Regions from separate parts of the Staphylococcus ratti genome, predicted to be linked through region 4. Evidence: riboswitches for the same ligand, from Rfam matches in the RefSeq annotation. Region 4 holds a riboswitch; each other region holds the start of a gene.

Region 1 (5,709 bases), 510 kb from region 4:
TCAATAGAGAGTGTTTTCTTATCTTTATAATTCAGCTTGAAAAGATGTGCTAAAACATATCCAATTAAATAACCGAACAAGTTATGCAAAATTACAACAACAAAAATAAGCAACCCTGTCTCAATAATTAGTGCTTTACTATTTGCTACCACTGTCCCTAAAATAATAGAAATAGCCAGAACAGATACTAATGGCAAAATATCATCTGCCTTAGTCGCAGCTTTATAAAATACGCGTTGCACAATTAATCCTATCACAATAGGAATTAAAACGACTTTAGCTACTGATCCAAACATACTCGAAAAAGACACATTCATCCATTCGTGGGCCATTAAAAACATTAATGTTGGAGTCACAATAGGTGAAAGTAACGTCGAAACCGATGTGACTGCCACGGACAAAGCAACATTAGCTTTAGCCAAATAACTAATCACGTTGCTAGACGTTCCACCGGGGCAACACCCTACTAATAAAACACCAATTGCCACTTCTGGAGGTAATTGAAATGTTTTTACAATTAACCAAGCTAATAACGGCATAATCGTATATTGCAATAGTACACCGATAATCACTGGCTTAGGAGATTTAAAAACAATTTTAAAATCATCCAAACGAATCGATAACCCCATACCTAGCATTACAACACCAAGAAGATACGGAATCCATGGTGTCATAGCCGAAAAAGCACTCGGCACTAAAAATCCAATCACACTTGCAATTAACATCCATAGTAAAAATGTTTTAGATGCAAATTGTCCTACTTGTCTCAACATCGCTGTCACCTCATAGTTATTATAATATTCAGAATATTAACATAACTAATCATCGTTGACAACACTATTTACAAATAAAAATCATTTCTCACTTCGTAGATTTACGTCGATAGTCCTACTGATTTTTATAAAATAGAGTGGTACAATGAACGTAATAAATTATAGCTAAAAGAGGAATCATGATGCTTATTGATAAGTTAGAGTTCTATTCTATTCAAATTGCAGAATTACAACGCCGAAAAATACGACATCAATTAAGTCAGTTGCTTAAAAATGTCAACTTCCCTTCCCCAATACATCACGAATTTTACAAAAACCAAAACGCCTATCTGTTACGTGTGCATATGCAAAAGCAAGCACTACCCTACTTGCTTAGTTTCTTAAGTTTCCATCACTATACAATCTATCAAGTCATCCGAACAAAATCTGAAGCTGAATTACTTCCTATAGAACAATTGAAAAATATTGAACGTCGTTATGACTATTATATTGACGGTTTAACCGACCCATTTATTAAAGATAAGGTTATTGAAGTACTTCATCAAGCACCACAATTTCAGCTCAAGTATACGATACGCAAAAACTTATTAACACTTACGTCTACAGTTGAAGAAGCTAGCAATATTTTAAGCCTCTTAGCACGACATCACATTGATATTTGTCAAGTTTACTCACCTTCTCAACCTCAAGCCCACATGATACGCATTTCATAAAAAAGAAGAGACAAAAACATAATAAGTGATTCATCTGGACAATCAATACTATGCACCCAAAGCAACAGCTTGCCCCAATTTCATTTTGAACTATAACAATAAAAGACTAGAGTGACACACGTCTAATATCTACGTGCGCCCTCTAGTCTTTTTAGTGATTTGAGTCTGTTGATTGTGCTTCTATATAATTTTGCATTGCATCAAAAATATTTTCAAAGCCATGAACAACCTTGTCATGGTATTCTTTCTTTTTTTGTTTATATTCCAATTGAGATAGACGTCGTTCTTTAGGCACTTCACTCTTATAAAAGAACGTCATTTGCGTAATCCCTGGACTGCGTTCTTCAAAAAACACTTCGATATCATCTTGTTTTTCACTTACATCCGGCATTTGAATCGTTAAACCAATTTCTAGACCTGAAACAAGTTTATTATAAATTCCTTTAACACGTACCCTCTTATCTTGACGTTGATCTATAATTTCATAATGTCCGCCTTCGACAGCTTCATTATGCACACTTGTATTTGTTCTTGAAGTTGTCATAAACCAATGACGTAGCATTTCCGGATCTATCCATGCTTGATAAGCAAACGCTGGTGTCGTTTTAAGTAAACGTACGATTTTTACTTCGACCCATTCATTTTGCATGTTTTTCACAGTGTTTCTCCTCACTTTTAAGCTTCATTCTTTTTACTTTTCAAACGTGGCAAGTTAAATAGGATTGCAATAATTCCACAAATAGCAAGCATTACTGGGTAAATCGAATAAGGTACTAACATTACTGGTGATATACCTGCAACACCTGCCGCTGCAATAAGTTGCGGACTGTAAGGAATAAAACCTTGCCAAGCACTTCCAAAAATATCTAAAATACTCGCTGACTTACGACGATCTATCTGATACTCATCCGCGATATCTTTCGCAAGAGGTCCTGACATAATAATAGAAATCGTATTGTTCGCTGTAGAAATATCAGCAACACTTACCAAGCTAGCGATGCCAAATTCAGCACCTCGTCGTGATTTGATTTTGCTTTTAATTTTGTACAACAACCAATGAATTCCGCCATGGTGCTCAACCAACCCGATCATACCACCGATAAGCAATGCAATTATCGCAATATCTTCCATACCCACGATACCTTCTGATGTAGCTTTTAAAAAGCCTGCTAAATCAAACGAATGATCAATAAGTCCAATGATTCCTGATAATAGTATTCCCCCGAGCAAGACAATAACAACATTAATTCCTAGTACAGCTAATATAAGTACAAACAAATATGGAATAATTTTAATGAAATCATAATCATAGTTTTGACCATGATTAATATGGCTACCATGTGTTAGTGCCCATAATATTATAATCGTAATTAGCGCACCTGGAAGAACGATACGGAAATTCACTTTAAACTTGTCTGCCATTTGCGTACGCTGTGTTCTTACAGCTGCGATGGTTGTATCAGAAATCATAGATAGGTTGTCACCAAACATTGCACCGCCAACTACTGTTGCCATAGCGAGTGCGACTGGAATATCTGTTGCCTGACTCAAACCAAAGCCCACTGGCGCAATTGCTGCCACTGTACCAACAGATGTCCCCATCGATATAGAAACAAACATACATATGATAAATAAACCGACAACAAGTAGATTTTGTGGGATTAAAGAAAGTCCAAAGTTAACAATGGATTCCACGCCTCCCATTTGTTCTGCTGTTTTTGAGAATGCACCTGCCAATAAGAAAATAAACATCATTAATATAATGTTTGAGTGTCCTGCGCGCTTCGCAAAAATCTCTACTTTATGCGTAAATTTTTCTTTTCTATTCATTACTAACGCAATAATTACACCGACAATTGCAGCGACATTTAATGGCATAAATGTAAAGTCTTTCGTAATTATTCCTGCACCTAAAAAGATACAAATAAATACAATTAAAGGTAATAAAGCCCATCCATTAGCCTTATCTTTGATTTCTTTAGACATTGCAATCTCCTTACCAAAAATTTAAGGTCAAACACTAATAGTGTAACATGCGCATGAACACTATTAGGCTTGACCTGATTGATTTTCGAGTTTCTTATCTTCAGCCATACAGCTTCTGGAATTGGCACACGCATGATCATGTTGCCGAAGTATCACAGGGCCAGTCCCTCCACTTCTCTTGATATGAAATATTTAATTTTACTGTTAAACTTTACATGAAAATATGAGATACGTCAATCCTCAATGATTAAGGGAGCAGGACAGAAATCTATTGATTTCGTCGTCCTGCCCCCACAAGGATGTCTAGGATTGAAGAAAGCTTGCAAAGCGCATCTTCAATTCAGACAGCTACTGGGCTTTTTTCTTTAATGCACATTTTTGATGCAGGACAGAAATCTATTGATTTCGTCGTCCTGCCCCCACAAGGATGTCTAGGATTGAAGAAAGCTTGCAAAGCGCATCTTCAATTCAGACAGCTACTGGGCTTTTTTCTTTAATGCACATTTTTGATGCAGGACAGAAATCTATTTGATTTCGTCGTCCTGCCCCCACAAGGCTGACTAGATTTGAAGGAAGCTTGTAAAGCGCACCTTCAATTCAGACAGCTACTGTACTCTTTAACTTTATTGCTCTTTTTATCATGCAGGACAGAAATCTATTGATTTCGTCGTCCTGCCCCCACAAGGCTGACTAGATTTGAAGGAAGCTTGTAAAGCGCACCTTCAATTCAGACAGCTACTGTACTCTTTAACTTTATTGCTCTTTTTTGATGCAGGACAGAAATCTATTGATTTCGTTGTCCTGCCCCCACAAGGCTGACTAGATTTGAAGGAAGCTATTGAAGTGCCAAGTCACGATTCACAATGACTTTACCAGCTTGAATGACTTTTTCCACATGATTAATACCATAATGATACGGAATGTATTCATGGTTCGGCGCATGCCAAATGACAATATTCGCTTTGTCTCCTTCATTGATTGTTCCTGCATCCACATTGATTGCTTTAGCTGCATTAACTGTGACCGCGTTCCAAATTTCATTTGGTGATAATTTTAATTTGAGTGCAGCTATTGCCATAACCATTTGTAAGTTATTCGTTACACAACTTCCAGGGTTAAAGTCTGTTGCAACCGCAATTGCACCGTTGTTATCTAACATACCGCGCGCATCCGCATAATCATTTTTATCTAAATAGAAAGTCGTTCCAGGTAATAGTACCGCTACTGTATCTGTATCTTTTAATTTTTCTTTATCTTCATTACTTGAAGCGACAAGGTGATCTGCTGAAATCGCTTGTTCATCAATTGCTAAGCCTAATCCGCCTAATGGATCGATTTCATCAGCATGAATTTTCACTTGGAAACCTTGTGCTTTCGCCGCTTCCATATAACGTTTAGATTCTTCGATTGTAAACACTCCTGTTTCGCAGAAGATATCTGCAAAATCAGCGTATGCTTTCACTTCTGGTAATAATTCAATCATTTCTTCTAAGAACGCTTCATTCGACTTAGCTTCTTTAGGTACAGCATGTGGCCCAAGAAAAGTATGACGCATATCTAAGTTATACTTTTCTTGTAAGCGGCGTGATACTTTTAATTGTTTGAGTTCATTTTCTTTATCTAAACCATAACCACTCTTACTTTCAAGTGCTAATACACCGTGGTGAATCATCGTTAATAAGTCATGTTCTGCTTTTTTAAAAAGCTCATCTTCACTCGTTTGACGCGTCGCCTTTACAGTTGAAAGTATACCACCGCCTTGTTCAAGAATATCTAAGTATGACATTCCTTGGCGTTTTAAAGACATTTCATGTTCACGTGAACCACCATGAACGAGATGCGTATGTGCATCCACTAAAGCTGGTGATACTACTTTTCCTGAAGCATCAATAATTTCTTGCGCTTCATATGCATCAGTATAAGGTCCAGAATAAACAATTTTTCCGTCTTTAATGACAACTGTCCCATTTTTAACAATCTTTAATTCATCTAATTCTACACCTTTTAAAGGACGTTCTGTCGATTTCGGTAAAATTAATTCTTCAATATTTTGGATTATTAAATCATTCATTATTTTTCATCACCTTTACCTTTTAGCATTGGAATATTGACGCCTTTATTTTTTGCTGTTTCTATTGCAATGTCATAGCCTGCATCAACATGTCGCACTACACCCATACCCGGATCTGTCGTTAATACACGTTTTAAACGGCGTTCAGCACGCTCTGTACCATCAG
Region 2 (5,709 bases), 520 kb from region 4:
TTTTCTCATTATAGATGTGGGACAGAAATCTATTTGATTTCGTCGTCCCACCCCGACAAGGCTGACTAGGATTGAATAAGCTGGCAAGCGCAGTTCAATCCAGACAGCTACTGTGCTTTTTAACAGCTATTTTCTCATTATAGAAGTGGGATAGAAATCGATTTGATTTCTATCCCACTTCTTTTTGGTATTTTGCGCGTAAATAGGAAACAACTTCCCCCTTCGTGTGGCCATTTATGAGCATACACACACTTGGCAGAGCATTCTATTTATTCTACACATTCATACTTTTTAATTTGTTTATCTATTGCGCTATATTTTGCTTCCTCTTGTACTTTAGATGTTTGATTTTTGTTTTTATGTTCTTCAACATGTTCCGGCCTAGAAACCCATGCTTGAAAGTCTTTTTTATCGTGCCATTTAGAAACAATTGCATACTCTAATTTGTCTTTAGTTTCATTTTTCCAAACTTCAACAGCTATAAGACCTTCGTAACCTTCAAAATCCTTTTTAGCATGTTTCGCTTTGTTATCTAAAATCGATCTTGACTCTAAATCTTTTGTTGAAAACGTAACTTGAGCAACAAACATATTTCATTCCTCCTAAAATTTCACTGAAGGGTAATATACCAAATTTTAGATGCGTTCGCATATCATTCGCTTTTCAACAGTTAGATAATACGTATATATGGGCACATGCTTTTTTTAAATTCAAACATTCCAAAAGTAGTACTCGCACACTAATGTTTAGATAGTATCCTCTTATTTAGCTGGCGTAACAGCACCATCGTATTTATCTTCGATGAACTTTTTAATGTCTTCAGATTGTAATACTTTCATTAAAACTTTAATCTTATCGTCATCTTTATGCCCCTCTTGAACTGCAATCAAGTTTGCATATGGGTTGTCATCTGATTTTTCAACAGCAATCGAATCTTTTTGTGGATTCAACTTTTGTTCAATTGCGAAGTTAGAGTTAATTATTACAGCGTCGCCTTCATTATTTTGGTACGTTTTAGGTAAAAATTCTGCAGATTGCTTGTTGTTGAATTTTAAATCCTTTTTGTTTTCTTCAATATCGTCAAACGTCGCGTCTTGAATTTTAACGCCTTTTTTAATTTTAATTAAACCTTCGTCAACGAAAAACTTCAAGAAACGTCCTTGTTCTGCTGGGTTATTTGAAACGAAAATTTCAGCGCCTTTAGGTAAATCTTTTAAACTTTTATGCTTTTGTGAGTACACTGCCATAGGTTCTAAATGTACATTGCCTGCTGACTCAATTTTATAGCCTTTGTCTTTCTTTTCAGTATCTAAATAAGGTGTATGTTGGAAAAAGTTTGCATCCAATTCTCCAGCATCTAATAATTTATTAGGTGTCGTATAATCGTTAATTGTTTTAATTTCTAAATCATAACCTTCTTTTTTCAATAATGGTTGCGCCTTTTCTAAAATTTCAGCATGAGGCGCCGGTGATGCGCCTACGACAATTTTTTTGTCATCTTTGCTACCACTTTTCGAATCGTTATTTCCACAAGCAGCTAAAACAACCGTAAGTACTAAAATTAATGCAATTGATAAAATTCTTTTCATTTGACCATTCTCCTTAAAATAAATTTATCGTTTATCTATTTTATTCGTTGTCCAATCTCCCAAAAATTGAATAACGAAGACGATAACTAAAATTAAAATTGTCGAAATTAAAATGACATCATTTTGATTTCGCGTAAAACCAGTTAAATAAGCTAAATTCCCTAATCCACCTGCGCCAATTACACCTGCAATCGCCGTTGACCCTACGAGTGCAATAGCTGTTACAGTAATACCTGAAACGAGCGCTGGAAGGGACTCTGGAATGAGCACCTTTCGAATAACTGTCCAAGTGTTTGCCCCCATAGACCAAGCAGCTTCGATGACACCTTTATCAATCTCTTTTAATGCAATCTCAACAAGTCGTCCGTAAAATGGCGAAGCGCCAATAATTAACGCTGGTAACGCGCCCGTTGGTCCACTAATCGTGCCAAGTACTAAACTTGTAAAAGGAATGAGCAATAAAATCAATATGATAAATGGAATCGCTCGGAATAAGTTAACAAAAAATGAAACGATGCTGTAAAAGATGCGCCCTACTTTGGATTTACTTTTAGATGTCAAAAATAAAATCACGCCAATGATAAGCCCAAAAACAAACGCAAAAATGGTAGAAATCACCGTCATATAGAGTGTTTCGTATGTGGCTATCCACACCTCATCCCATCGTATATGAGGCATCGTTATCATTTCACTCAATATTTCGCTAAAACTTTTACCCATGGCTTATCACCTCAACTTCAATTTTCTTTTCTGCTAACTCTAGTGTTAATTGTTCAAATTCATGCTCTGAAACATTTTGAAGGTGTAACAAAATAAAGCCTATAATCCCTTTTTTGGAATGTTTAATATTCGCCTCCAAAATGTTCACTGCCACATGATGTGTTCGTGTGATGTACGAAACGATTGGTTGTGTTGTAGCCTCTCCTGAAAAATTAAGTTTGACTAATTTATCAGAAGCATTAATTTCTACTAACTCAGAAATATCCTCGTATTCTGCACTTGGCTTTAAATCTTCTTGAACAAATCTTCTAGAGACAGAATGTTTTGGATTCTCGAAAAATTCTGTTATTTCAGCTTGTTCAATAATCCGCCCTCTTTCCATCACCGCTACTTCATCACAAATACGACGAATCACATGCATTTCATGCGTAATAATAATAATCGTTAAATTTTGTTCTTTTTTGAGTTGTAGCAATAAATCTAAAATTTCATCTGTTGTTTGTGGATCAAGTGCACTAGTTGCCTCATCACAAAGCAATACTTCTGGGTCATTCGTTAATGCACGCGCGATACCTACACGCTGTTTTTGTCCACCAGACAATTCGGAAGGGTATGCTTTTTCTCGCCCTTTTAACCCGACACGTTCTATAAGTTCTAGTGCTTTCGTTTTTGCCTCCTTCTTTGGAACACCTGCAATTTCTAACGGAAATAACACATTGTCTAAAACTGTACGTGACCATAATAAGTTAAAATGTTGAAAAATCATGCTCACTTTTTGCCTTTTGTGACGAAGTGCACGTTTACTTAGTTGTCCTATATTTTCACCACCAATGATGACCTCACCAGAAGTTGGCGTTTCTAAATAATTAAACAATCGTATTAATGTACTTTTTCCCGCACCAGAAAAGCCGATAATACCAAAAATGGTCCCTTTATCAATATTTAAATCGATATCATCTACAGCTGTCACAGTTTGGGATTTGCTCTCGTACCGTTTAACAATATTTTTAAGCTCGATCAATATGATTCCCCCCTATATGTTGTCCTATGACAAAAATCAGAATAAAAAAAGCTTTCTCCTATTATGTAAATAAGAGAAAGCAAAGATACCGATGCATTTCTCTCATCTCCAAAAGTAAATCGTTACTTTATGTGAATTGGCACCATTTCTATACATAGACGGTTGCCGGGCTTCATAGGGCACATCCCTCCACCACTCTGGATAAGAGCTTATCTGAATATTAAGTTGTTCAAATCTTACCATTTCCCTCAATTTTCGTCAACAGATTTTTTTAACTTCTCTAACAAATACGTCACAGATTGAAAAGCATAGATGCGTTCTAGTTCTTGATTGTTTTTCATAATCAATAATATCGGTACAGACTGTATTTCAAATTGTTGGCTAAATTCAGGATAGAAATTTAAATTTCGTTTTTCTAATGGTAACTGAGCCACTTCGTTAGCAATATCTAGCATGCGCTCGGATATTTTACATGTTCCACACATCGGTGTGTAACCAAAAATTAAATGAATCTCATTATCTTTATTTTTAAATGTATTGTTCAATTGCTTCGAAACATTCATGATACGAATACTTTCCTTTTACATAAAAGTCGTTTTTAACATTAAACCCATGACGTCCTAATACATTTGAGAGGTAATCTCGTGGGCAACGTGCCACTTCACTATAAGTTGAATCGACAAAGATATCAATACTTTCACTCAAATACTTATGAAACCATTTTCGAATCTTTCGTCCTTCCGCATCAGCATCAACAAGAATATAGACTTGCTTGCCATATAATGATTCAATCATGTTATCCAATTTTTCAATCCCCATCGTCCCGTGAGTACAAACGATTTCGACAGGCTCTAGTAACACCTCGTTAACTCTTTTTTTATCAGATTTGCCTTCTACAACAATTATCTTGTTAATCATCGTCATGGTCTTCACCTTCTAAAAAGATATTATTCAGTGTAAAAAAACTCCGAGATAATCCAATGAGTATCTAGGAGTTTCGTCATTATTATTCGCCGATCATTTCTTGATAGCCTTGTGCATCCATTAACGCATCAAGTTCACTTTCGTCAGTTATTTCCACTTTAACCATCCATGCTTTTTCGTATGGTGATTCATTTACAGCTTCTGGCTCATCTTCAAGGTTTTCGTTAATTTCTACGATTTTGCCAGATACTGGTGAATATAATTCTGAAACTGTTTTAACAGATTCAACGCTACCGAAAGTTTCACCTTCAGCTACTTCATCATCGACTTCTGGAAGTTCAACGAATACGATATCTCCTAATTCGTTTTGTGCAAAATCTGTAATACCGACAGTTGCGATGTTGCCTTCAACTTTTACCCATTCATGTTCTTTTGAATACTTTAATTCACTTGGCACTGCCACTTGAATCCCCTCCTATATTTGTTTACAAGATAATCATGACACAATGCAAATTATCTATCAACTATTTTATTATAACCAAGTATCGCGATAAACTTGCTCATTAAAACCGACCGTTACTTTATCACCTAAGATTGCTAAAGGTCGTTTTACTAACATTCCATCTGAGGCTAAAAGTTCTAATTTTTCGTCATCAGATAATTCACTTAATTTATCTTTAAGTTTTAATTCCCGATATTTTGCGCCATGCGTATTGAATAATTTCTTAATTTCAATACCAGACTGTTGAACAATCTCTCTAAATTCCTCTTTTGTCGGCGTCAATTGTACGATATCAATTGGTTCATAGCTCACGCCATGCTCAGATAAAAATTTTGCAGCTTTTTTACATGTAGTACAATTAGGATACTGATAAAACTTAATCATGCTCTAACCTCCTTGCTTGACTTATAACAAATATACCAAAATTTGTTAGATTAGACTAATTTTAAGTTGATGCTCATTTTTAATATTGATTAAATCATGAAATATGACGTATTATAAGAAATTCGTTATACTTTGTAATAAGAAAAAGAACAACGGAGGAAATACTTATGCAAAAAATTCAAAACATGGATAGATTCAAAGAAATCATTAATGGTGACAACATTGCGATTGTAAAATTTGAAGCAAGTTGGTGTCCCGATTGTAAAGCGATGGACATGTGGGTCGACCCAATCGTCCAAAAATACAATCAATATGATTGGTATGTCGTGAACCGTGATGAAGTTGAAGAAGCAGCCATTGAAAATGACGTAATGGGCATCCCAAGTATTCTTATTTTCAAAAATGGCGAGAAATTGCACCACCTGCATTCCGCACATGCAAAATCTCCAGAACAAGTTGAATCATTTTTAGCTGAAAGTTTAGGATAAAGCTTAAAAAGACACGTAGATCATGATTTAATCTACGTGTCTTTTTTACTTTTAAATATATTCAGTATAAACGCCTTTATT
Region 3 (5,709 bases), 920 kb from region 4:
TTCTTGTTGATCAAGCACTACAGTTTGTGGTGTTTGTGCATCTAACTCTAATGTTTTGAACACTTGTTCCATCATCGGGTTTTCTTTGAATTGATTCTGAGTAACACCTTGATAAACATGGCCTTTAAGTAGCTCTGAATCAATAATATATAAACCGGTACGTGTCAAAACAAGGTGGCTAATACGCGTAATATCTTCTAAATCATTTGTTGGCATAAAAATGTTAGCCATAATATGCATATCTTCTGGACGAATACGTTTTTCTTTTACAAGACGTTCTCGAATGCCTAAAAGACGCATATCTGTAATGTATTCGCTATCATTTTTTGAGAATAATTTTAATGCATCAATTTCACGATTTTTAGAAGATAACATTGTGTCATATTGTTCCTTATGACGCGTATCTGATTTTTTCTTTTCAATTCGTGCTTTTTCTAACTCTTCTTTATGTTCATTATTTAATTTTTCTTTTTTGGATTGATACTGACTTGAATATGTTTCTTTTACCTTCTTTTTGCTTCGTAACGCAAACAAAAATAAAATCAGAAACAAGAGTGCAAGGACACTCGCAGCGATTAACCCAATTTGAATTGGATCCAATTGTGACATTAACAATTACCTACCTTTTCTACATTTGCTTTATTATATTCATTATATAAAAAAGCTAATAAAATCGCGAGTGTTTATGGAAAAAACATTAATTTTGAGAAGCCACCGCTTCTTTTAAAATGTCGATTTTGTCCGTTTTTTCCCATGGTACATTAATATCATTGCGACCAAAGTGTCCATATGCAGCAGTTTGCTTATAGATTGGGCGTTGTAAATCTAACATTTTAATGATACCCGCTGGGCGTAAATCAAAATGCGTACGCACTGCTTCAATTAAGCTATCTTCTGAAACTTGTCCGGTACCAAAAGTATCAATAGCGATAGATACTGGCTGTGCCACGCCAATCGCATATGCAATTTGAACTTCACATTTTTTAGCTAAACCAGCTGCAACGATATTTTTAGCAACATAACGCGCCGCATAAGCTGCAGAACGGTCTACCTTTGTAGGATCTTTTCCAGAAAAAGCACCGCCTCCGTGACGCGCATAACCGCCGTACGTATCCACTATAATTTTACGACCTGTTAAACCAGCATCACCTTGTGGTCCACCAATAACGAAACGTCCTGTAGGATTAATAAAGAACTTTGTATCTTCATCAATTAAATTTGCATCTACTGTTGGATAAATCACATATTTTTTTAGGTCCTCTTGGATTTTTTCTAATTCGATTTCTTCATGGTGTTGTGACGAAATAACAATCGTATCGATACGCTTCGGATGATTTTCCTCATCGTATTCAACCGTTACTTGTACTTTACCGTCAGGTCTTAAATATTCTAAAGTACCATCTTTACGTACTTCCGTTAAGCGTTTCGCTAGCTTATGAGATAAATCTATAGGAAGTGGCATATACGTATCTGTTTCATCTGTTGCATATCCAAACATTAACCCTTGGTCCCCTGCACCAGTATTTAATGCTTCATCATTATCGTCATCACGATATTCTAATGCACGATCTACACCTTGGGCAATATCTGGTGATTGTTCGTCAATCGCAGTTAAAACAGACATCGTTTTGTAGTCATAGCCATATTTTGCACGTGTGTAACCAATCTCTTTAACTGTTTCGCGTACAACTTTTGGAATGTCGACATACGTCGAAGTTGAGATTTCCCCAGCAATTAATGCCATTCCAGTCGTTACAGTTGTTTCACAAGCCACTCGTGCACTTTTGTCACCTTTTAGTATCTCATCTAGAATTGCATCAGAAATTTGATCTGCAATTTTATCTGGGTGGCCTTCAGTCACTGATTCTGATGTAAATAATCTTCTATTGTAAGTCATAATAAGCTCCTTTAAATTTTATATTACGAAGTTCTCTCTTTTTCTGAGCTAATAAAAAAAGAGCCTCTCACACTATAAACATAGAGAGAAGGCTCTAAACGTCCATTCGCTCTTATCGTTCAGACAATATCAGTCTGCAAACGGTTTGGCACCTTTCTTCATTAAAGAAGAGGTTGCTGGGTTTCACTGGGTCCATGTCCCTCCACCACTCAGGATAAGAGAATCCGTTAGTCTCATATTACCTAAATTTATAAGTAGTGTCAATTCTCTTTCTAACTCATGTTACACAAATATAAAAACGATTCCTCAACCTAATTATTTTACTATTTTTCTATCAAAATCACCTAATTTCGGTATGGATTATTTATCCATTGTGTTATACTCTTGAATTGTAAAGGCTTACATTATTGAAATAACTATCATTACTGAAATAACTATCGGAGGGATAAAACATGTCATTCAATACAAAGAAAATTGACGCATTAATTGACAAGCCTTCATCTCATTTTCAACTTACAACTACAGAACTCTACAATAAGATACTAAAACGAGACGAAGCTGAATTAACAGAACTCGGGGCGATTAATGCTAAAACTGGGGAATATACTGGTCGTTCTCCTAAAGATAAATATATTGTAGATAATCCTCAAGTTAAAGATGATATTGACTGGGGAGCAGTAAATCAACCTATTTCTGAAGAAAAATTCTTAAATTTATATTATCAAGTCATCGATTATTTAGATAAAAAAGATGAGATATTTGTTTTCAATGGTTATGCAGGTAGTGACAAAGATTCACAACTTGATTTAACTGTCGTCAATGAGTTTGCATGGCATAATTTATTTGCTCAAAATTTATTTATTAAACCTACTTCAAAAGAAGAAGCTTCAAAAATCAAAGCTGATTTCACTGTAATTTCTGCACCAACTTTTAAAGCAAATCCTGAAAAAGATGGCATTCGCTCTGAAACTTTTGTGATTATTTCATTCAAACACAAAACAGTCTTAATCGGTGGTACAGAATATGCAGGTGAAATGAAAAAATCTATTTTCTCTGTAATGAATTATTTATTACCGAAACAAGACATTATGAGCATGCATTGTTCAGCCAACGTAGGTCATAAAGGTGATGTCGCTTTATTTTTCGGTTTATCTGGAACAGGTAAAACAACGTTATCGGCTGATCCTGAGCGTCGCCTCATCGGCGATGACGAACATGGTTGGAATGACAATGGCGTGTTTAACATTGAAGGCGGTTGTTATGCGAAAGCTATTCAATTGTCCGAAGAAAAAGAACCTCAAATTTTCAATGCTATCCGTTATGGTACAGTTCTTGAAAACTGTGTAGTAGATGCTCAAGGTTATGTTGACTTTGATGACAATCAGTTAACAGAAAATACGCGTGCAGCCTATCCTATTCACCACATTGAAAATATTGTTGTTCCGTCTAAAGCATCTCACCCAAATACGATTATTTTCTTAACTGCAGATGCTTTTGGTGTATTACCTCCAATTTCAAAATTATCAAAAGACCAAGCAATGTATCATTTCTTAAGTGGTTTCACATCTAAACTCGCAGGTACAGAACGTGGTATTACTGAACCACAACCTTCTTTCTCAACATGTTTTGGCGCTCCATTTTTGCCGTTAAATGCAAAAGTGTATGCAGATTTACTTGGTGATTTAATCGATAAACATCAAGTCGATGTGTACTTAGTTAATACCGGTTGGACTGGAGGAAAATACGGTGTAGGTAACCGTATCGAACTGCGTTATACACGTAAAATGGTTAATGATGCCATTAGTGGAAAATTGAAAGACACAGAATTTGAACAAGATCATATCTTTGGTTTAAGCATTCCAAAAGCAGTAGAAGATGTCCCAACAACGATTCTACAACCGATTAATGCTTGGACAGACAAAAAAGCTTATGAAGCACAAGCTAAAGATTTAGTTTCAAGATTCAAAGAAAACTTCAAAAAATTTGGAGAAGATACGCAACATTTAGAAGAAACTGGCGGTTTCAAAGGTTAATTTAAAAAAGCTGTGAAGTAAAATCCATTTGGAAATCTTCACAGCTTTTTTTCGTTGTTTTTATAAGCTTCAACATTAGCCATCCACGATTGGATAATCTTTAAAACGTCTTTCATGGCTTGTGGCCTAGGGACATGCCCTTCTTGCATTTGATAAAATGTTTTATACGTGGCCCCTACTTCTTTTAAATGCGTTTCTAAAACATACGCTTGATGAATACCTACTTGCTTATCTTTACCACCATGGACAATCAATATCGGTGGCGCATCCGACTGAATGTGTGCCAACGCATCACGCTGACGATAGGCTTCTTTAGCTTTCTTTGGATGACCTACCATACGTCTTAATATATTTCTTAAATCGACACGTTCCTCATACATCAAACGTAAATCGCTAACGCCACCCCATATAATGTAACTGTCTACATTCACTTTTTGAAACGTTAAAAGCCCTTGAATGCCCCCTCTAGAAAATCCAACAAAATGGATAAACGCTTGAGGGTAACGCGCTGTCAATATACGCATTGCACTGGTTACATCATTTAAGTCGTCACCCGCAAAATCATCCTGCCCTTCACTGCCATTGTTCCCACGATAATAAGGTGCAAAAACAAGCGTGTTTTTATTAAGAAATTGCAACATTCTAGCGAGACGTACACGTCCAACTTGTCCTTTGCCTCCACGCAAGTAAACTACAATTCTCTTTACGGGGAGAAATGGCGTTAAGCATAATCCCTTAACATTGAACTGATCTGCTTTATATGTCACTTCTTCAACTCTATGTGTTTGAAGGTCTGCAGGCATTAATTTGCGCTTAATGAAATCCAAGCTGATACATCCTTTCCACACATTTTAAAATCGCTTCATCCTCTAGTAAAAAGCTTTTTTCATCAGATGGAATAACGTCTATTGAATCAAAACAAATCGGCCCATCTGTTTCCATATAGTCTGTCTTTGGCTCAATTTCATTGATATAACAAACAAACACATCTTTAGTGAACACACGTGTTTGTGTAGTGACTGTATACTGTGCTATATAATACGCCGCTTCGATCTTTCCGCCGGTTTCTTCATAAATTTCACGTGCAAGTGCAACTTCACTTGTTTCATTCGCTTCGCATTTGCCACCTGGAAATTCAATACCGCGCTGTCGATGTTTTGTAAATAACAATTGGCTTCCGTAATGGGCTAATCCTAGAACATGGTCCCCTGATTGTTCATCATTAGCATTACAAAAGCGTAACGTCACATGTTGATTTTTCTGGTCAATAAACTCCACAACCTGTTCCCCTCTACTCAATATGTTAAAATAAATTAAATCTCTAAAAGGAGGCTATTATTATGAGACAACTCTTCATTGCACCCATTCGATTCTATCAAAAATTTATTTCTCCTTTAACGCCGCCTTCATGTCGATTTTACCCTACATGTTCAAACTATACCATAGAAGCTATCCAGGTTCACGGCGCATTAAAAGGAATGGGATTAGGTGTAATACGGATATTAAAATGCCACCCTTTTCACAAAGGTGGATTTGATCCCGTCCCTTTAAAAAAGCAACATAAATAGTAATTAATATTTCGTTAAATATCGACGGTCAACTTTAGGCGGCTCAAAGCACAACATTCCTTTATCAAGTTGACCAGATGTTTGACACAAATCTTCTTCAAAGTAATAGCCATGTGGTGTAACGTCTCCTGCAAAATCCCCGCTTCGACTCAACATCGCTGTAAAATATCTACTTAGCGCTGTTTCATACATGCCTCCTATCACGACTTTA
Region 4 (5,709 bases):
AACCTTGATACGAAGCGTCGTGAATTTATTCAAAAAACAGAAGAATTAAAATCAGAACGTAATAAAGCGTCTGAAGCTATCGCACAAAAGAAACGTAATAAAGAAAATGCGGATGATGCGATTCAAGCGCAACGTGAAGTTGGTGAAAAAATTAAAGCCATCGACACAGAATTAAAAGAAGTTGATGAAGCTTTAAATGATAAATTATCACGCATTCCTAACTTAATACATGATGACGTGCCTCAAGGTGCAGATGATACTGAAAACGTAGAACAGAAAAAATGGGGCACGCCAAGAACATTCAGTTTCGAACCTAAAGCGCATTGGGACTTATTAGAATCATTAAAAATGGCTGATTTTGAACGTGCAGCTAAAATTGCACGTGCACGCTTCGTCTTTTTAACAGAAGAAGGTGCAAAATTAGAGCGCGCATTAATGAACTATATGTTAACGAAACATACAACACAACATGGTTATAGAGAAATGATAGCGCCACAACTTGTAAACCCTAAAGCGATGTATGGTACTGGCCAATTGCCTAAGTTTGAAGAAGACTTATTTAAAGTTGAAAAAGAAGGCCTTTATACGATTCCTACAGCTGAAGTACCTTTAACAAACTATTACCGTGATGAAATTATACAGCCGGGTGTCTTACCTGAAAAATTTACTGGACAAACAGCTTGTTTTAGAAGTGAAGCAGGTTCTGCTGGACGTGATACACGTGGTCTTATCCGCTTACATCAATTTAACAAAGTAGAGATGGTTCGAATTGAAAAACCGGAAGATTCTTGGAATGCATTAGAAGAAATGACGGGTCATGCTGAAGCGATTTTAGAAGAGTTAGGCTTACCTTATCGTCGTGTTATTTTATGTACAGGAGATATTGGTTTCGGATCAAGTAAAACATACGATTTAGAAGTATGGTTACCAAGTTACAATGATTATAAAGAAATCAGTTCATGTTCTAACTGTGTAGATTTCCAAGCACGTCGCGCTAACATTCGTTTTAAACGTGATAAAGACGCGAAACCGGAATACGCACATACATTAAATGGTTCTGGTTTAGCTGTAGGTCGTACATTTGCAGCTATCGTAGAGAATTACCAAAATGAAGATGGCTCAATTACAGTGCCAGAAGCGCTTGTACCATTTATGGGCGGTCAAACAGTAATAAAAGCATTATAATAATATAAGTACGTACAAACTTCATTAAAACATATGGGGTATAGTGCTTTCTATTTCATACAATAACAGTAGCTGTCTAGGATTGAAGATAGGCTTAACAGCTATCTTCAATCCTAGACATCCTTGTAGGGGCAGGACGACGAAATCAATAGATTTCTGTCCTGCTCCCTTTTCATAGTGGGGTAGGGGAGTCTGATTGATATAAGAAAGGCTTACTGAATTATAAAGTGCATATAAGCAATAAGACTGACATCAGGTAGTCCTGTTCAAGGTTGGATTATTTATGAAGGAAATAGCGGTATTAAAATCTGAAAATTCTTTATAATAAAATGTTAAGAAATCAATACTCTTAGACGGTAGTCAGTCTAACATCTCTGTGAGGTTAGACTGACGTTATAGCGTTTTGAGTGGATTTGTAATAAAATAGGCTTAATTTTTCTCGAAAGGGTGTGAACTGATGTCATACACTACGTTTAAACAAGGGGTGAAAGATTGTATTCCTACATTGCTAGGTTATGCAGGTGTGGGATTTTCGTTTGGTATTGTTGGCGTGGCGTCAGGTTTTGGCGTACTAGAAATAGCGCTATTGTCTATTCTTGTATATGCAGGTGCAGCACAATTTATCATTATCGCTTTAATGGCTGTTCACACGCCCATTTGGATTATTGTCCTTACTGCGCTCATTGTGAACAGTCGGATGTTTTTGCTAAGTATGACACTTGCACCAAGTTTTAAAAATGAATCGTTGTTACAACGCATAGGTATCGGCGCATTATTAACAGATGAAACATTTGGTATTGCGATTTCTCCGCACTCAAAAGGGCAATTTATTGGTTCGCGTTGGATGCATGGCATTAATTTAACGGCTTATCTTTTTTGGATTTTAATATGTGTTTTTGGCGCATTGTTAGGGGACATACTGAAACATCCAGAAGCACTCGGATTAGATTATGCGATTGTGGCGATGTTTATCTTTTTAATGGTGACTCAATTTGAAGGGATACCAAAAACAAAATTACATATTTATCTTTATTTAGTCTGTATCGTGACGATAATGATGTGCGTATTAAGTATCGTAATGCCTTCATATATCGCTATTCTCATTTCATCAATGGTCACAGCATGGATAGGGGTGATGATGGAACGATGACGACGTATATACTATGGACAATACTTTTGTCTGGTTTAGGAACTTTAATTTTGCGTATTACACCTTTTATAGCAATTTCTAAATTGGATTTATCTGAACGATTTTTAAAGTGGCTCTCCTTTATACCGATTACGCTTTTTACAGCGCTTGTAGTAGATGGATTAATGATTCAACAAAGTGGCCACTGGGGGTATCAATTTAACTGGATTTTTCTCATCAGTATTATCCCAACAGTGATTGCTGGCTTCTTTTCCCGTAGTCTAACAGTATCTGTCCTTGTCGGGATTAGTAGCGTTGCGTTACTGAGGTTAGTCTTACCTTATTAAAAATCTAAATGCAATTTGCAAGAAAATTCTGAATGCGTTATGATATGTGATAAATGAATATAGAAAACTTATTAAGAGAAGTTGAGGGAATTGGCCCTATGACACTTCAGCAACCACTTAGAGATAAGTAAGGTGCTACAACCAACGAAAGCGTCGAGTGATAAGTCATCTGTTCTGAATGTACGTTGGGGTTGGGTCATAGCAATGACCTAGCCCCTTATTATTTAGAAGCGCCTATCTGTATAAGGTTTACAGTTGTTTCATATGCGGTTCGTCTTATTATTCACTTGAGTATGGCTAATTATATCTATTTCTGTATACATCTTAAAATTTATATTTTAGAGGGAGGGCACACTTATATGACGGAATATACAGTGGACACATTGCATTTAGGTAAGTTTACGACAGAATCTGGAGAGACTATTCAAAATTTGCAGTTAAAATATGAGCATGTTGGGCATCGAGGACAACCGCTCGTATTAGTGTGTCACGCGCTTACAGGGAATCATTTAACTTATGGGACGGAAAAGAAGCCAGGATGGTGGCGTGAAATTATTGATGGCGGCTATATGCCATTACATGATTATCAGTTTTTAACATTTAATGTGATTGGAAGTCCTTTTGGTTCAAGTTCCCGATTAACAGATGATCATTTTCCTAACAAATTGACTATTCGTGATATTGTACGTGCGATTGAGTTAGGCTTAAATGCGCTTAAATTTGAAAAAATTGAAGTGTTAATAGGGGCATCGCTCGGGGGAATGCAAGTTTTAGAATTATTATATAATCAAAAATTCACTGTGAAAAAGGCGGTTATTTTAGCATCTACAGCAAAAACGTCTTCTTATTCTCGTGCCTTCAATGAAATTGCACGACAAGCAATTTGTTTAGGAGGGAGGGAAGGCTTAAGTATTGCGCGACAACTAGGCTTTTTAACATACCGGTCGTCTAAAAGTTATGAAGCACGTTTTACACCTGATGAAGTGGTATCTTATCAGAAGTACCAAGGTGATAAGTTTAAAGTACATTTTGATTTGAATTGTTATCTTACATTGTTAGATGTTTTAGACAGTCACGATGTGTTCCGTGGCCGCAAAGACGTTCAGCAAGTGTTCCAATCTTTAGATACTAGAGTATTAACAATGGGCTTTACAGATGATTTATTATATCCGGATGATCAAGTTGCTGCGATAGGGGAGTACTTTCAATATCATCGTCATTTCTTTGTTCCAGATAACGTAGGGCATGATGGTTTTCTGCTGAATTTTAATGATTGGGCCCCTTACTTATATCATTTTTTAGAACTTTCGAGATTTAGACGCTAAATTTAGACGAATAAGTTACATTTTTGTTATAATCATGTAAATATGAGGTGCACAAAAAAGCATCGTTAGGGTACGGATAAATGTTCGAGCTTTCAGCAGATGCTTTTAAGTAGTGTAAGTACAGTACGTATTGCCTCATTACAGACTATTTTAAGTGTGTATTGGCATGGTTTTAAATGAGACTCGTATGACATAATGAGCTCAAATGAATGGATGTTTAAAGGGAATAAAACAGGAGATTTAACCTAATTTGTTAGCAAATGACGTCTATTGTAAACCGCTCTTAAAGCCTGTAAAATAGTGACTATAAATCTAAGTTTGGAAGTGGCGTTATTGTTTTCAAAAATTAAACCTAAAGAAACCATATTAGGCACAATTGCATTAATTTTGGTCGCTTTAGTAATGCATTTCATGCCATTATTAGGCGTTATTGTTGTATTTTTTGCTCCGCTTCCGGGAATTATTCTTTGGTATCGCTCTAAATACTCGTTTGGTATTGCTGCACTGATTTCAATATTGGTCGCAACATTGACGGGCAGTCTATTTGTTCAAACGTTTATGATTATTATACTTATAGCGAGTTTAGTAATTGGACAATTGTTAATTCAACGAGCTTCTAAAGAACGTATTCTATACTTCGTCACAATTGTAACGAGCCTTGTGACGTTAGGAGCAATGATACTTTTACAGAGCATAAAAAAACTTCCTTATGCGCATGAATTGCTAGAACCATATAGAAGAATAATGAATGAAACGATTCAAATGCAAAATTTAGACGACCAAGCTTCAAAAGTAATGGAAGCGTCTATTCAACAAATGGCAATTCAAATGCCAAGTTTTATCGTGGTAGGTATCGCTTTATATTTTATGTTGTCATTGCTTATTATGTTTCCGATTTTACGTCAATTTAAAGTGGCAACACCGGTATATCGACCATTGTATTTATGGCAATTAAGAAAATCTATCTTTATTATATATGCCATTGCTTTATTAGTTAGCATTATGACAGAACCAGCAACAACCGCACATAGCATCAGTTTAAACTTTATCCTCGTACTTGGTTTCTTACTTGTCATCCAAGGTTTAAGTTTTATTCATTATGCTTGTTCTATTAAAAAATTCCCAATAGGTGTTTCTGTTCTTTTAATTGTTGTAGGTATTGTTGCTTATCCACTTACACGCCTAATTGGTTTATTAGATCTCGGATTGAATCTAAAAAGCATGCTTAAAAAACGTTAAGAGGTGACAATATGAAACGTCAATCGGTAAAGAAATCGTTACTCCTACCTTTTATATTTATCACGTTAATTGCGATTGCAAGTGTTGGTTTGAGTTTTTTCTTTAGCATTGTTTTCGGTTTTATTGCGGCGATCGCGTTGTTTATTGTGTTAATTATTTGTGTTTTTCTATTTAGGTGGATTTTCAAAAAATTAGACACATATATAGAAAATTTAAGTGGCAAGGTGACGCTTGCAAGTGACCGTGCGATTAAAAATATGCCGATTGGAATGATTGTTTTAAATCAAAACGATCAAATTGAATGGATGAATAAATTTATTACGGATCGTACAGAGCGTAATGTAATTTCTGACCCTATTAATGAGGTATATCCTAATATTTTAAAACAACTCGACAAAGCGAAAGAAATTGAACTGACGAGCAATGGTTATACGTATCGAGTGAAGTATTCAAAAGATGAAGGTATCCTTTATTTTTTAGACGT

What was found. Region 4 has a riboswitch for S-adenosylmethionine ahead of metX (homoserine O-acetyltransferase MetX). Riboswitches for the same ligand answer to the same signal wherever they lie in the genome.
Region 1: linked by a shared signal. The riboswitch ahead of LN051_RS02255 (Na+/H+ antiporter NhaC family protein) and the one ahead of metX (homoserine O-acetyltransferase MetX) in region 4 are both predicted to bind S-adenosylmethionine.
Region 2: linked by a shared signal. The riboswitch ahead of LN051_RS08705 (methionine ABC transporter ATP-binding protein) and the one ahead of metX (homoserine O-acetyltransferase MetX) in region 4 are both predicted to bind S-adenosylmethionine.
Region 3: linked by a shared signal. The riboswitch ahead of metK (methionine adenosyltransferase) and the one ahead of metX (homoserine O-acetyltransferase MetX) in region 4 are both predicted to bind S-adenosylmethionine.

Annotation. Positions count from the first base shown of each region.
Region 1 is NZ_CP086654.1:527,277-532,985, reverse strand. Features, by position in the region: gene LN051_RS02270 (bile acid:sodium symporter family protein) at 1-773, opposite strand, end outside; gene LN051_RS02265 (hypothetical protein) at 953-1,486, shown strand; gene LN051_RS02260 (SRPBCC family protein) at 1,638-2,135, opposite strand; gene LN051_RS02255 (Na+/H+ antiporter NhaC family protein) at 2,162-3,472, opposite strand; SAM riboswitch class I at 3,564-3,660, opposite strand; gene hutI (imidazolonepropionase) at 4,308-5,543, opposite strand; gene hutU (urocanate hydratase) at 5,543-5,709, opposite strand, start outside.
Region 2 is NZ_CP086654.1:1,814,459-1,820,167, forward strand. Features, by position in the region: gene LN051_RS08690 (antibiotic biosynthesis monooxygenase family protein) at 270-590, opposite strand; gene LN051_RS08695 (MetQ/NlpA family ABC transporter substrate-binding protein) at 762-1,589, opposite strand; gene LN051_RS08700 (methionine ABC transporter permease) at 1,614-2,309, opposite strand; gene LN051_RS08705 (methionine ABC transporter ATP-binding protein) at 2,302-3,330, opposite strand; SAM riboswitch class I at 3,430-3,538, opposite strand; gene LN051_RS08710 (thioredoxin family protein) at 3,579-3,893, opposite strand; gene LN051_RS08715 (toprim domain-containing protein) at 3,859-4,254, opposite strand; gene gcvH (glycine cleavage system protein GcvH) at 4,337-4,717, opposite strand; gene LN051_RS08725 (arsenate reductase family protein) at 4,787-5,140, opposite strand; gene LN051_RS08730 (thioredoxin family protein) at 5,308-5,628, shown strand; gene LN051_RS08735 (nitroreductase family protein) at 5,680-5,709, opposite strand, start outside.
Region 3 is NZ_CP086654.1:935,200-940,908, reverse strand. Features, by position in the region: gene LN051_RS04575 (nuclease-related domain-containing protein) at 1-609, opposite strand, end outside; gene metK (methionine adenosyltransferase) at 698-1,897, opposite strand; SAM riboswitch class I at 2,007-2,118, opposite strand; gene pckA (phosphoenolpyruvate carboxykinase (ATP)) at 2,350-3,930, shown strand; gene LN051_RS04560 (alpha/beta hydrolase family protein) at 3,969-4,757, opposite strand; gene ytkD (RNA deprotection pyrophosphohydrolase) at 4,744-5,208, opposite strand; gene yidD (membrane protein insertion efficiency factor YidD) at 5,271-5,498, shown strand; gene menC (o-succinylbenzoate synthase) at 5,502-5,709, opposite strand, start outside.
Region 4 is NZ_CP086654.1:12,766-18,474, forward strand. Features, by position in the region: gene serS (serine--tRNA ligase) at 1-1,185, shown strand, start outside; gene LN051_RS00055 (AzlC family ABC transporter permease) at 1,643-2,335, shown strand; gene LN051_RS00060 (AzlD domain-containing protein) at 2,332-2,661, shown strand; SAM riboswitch class I at 2,727-2,828, shown strand; gene metX (homoserine O-acetyltransferase MetX) at 3,021-3,986, shown strand; gene LN051_RS00070 (DUF2232 domain-containing protein) at 4,287-5,225, shown strand; gene LN051_RS00075 (DHH family phosphoesterase) at 5,237-5,709, shown strand, end outside.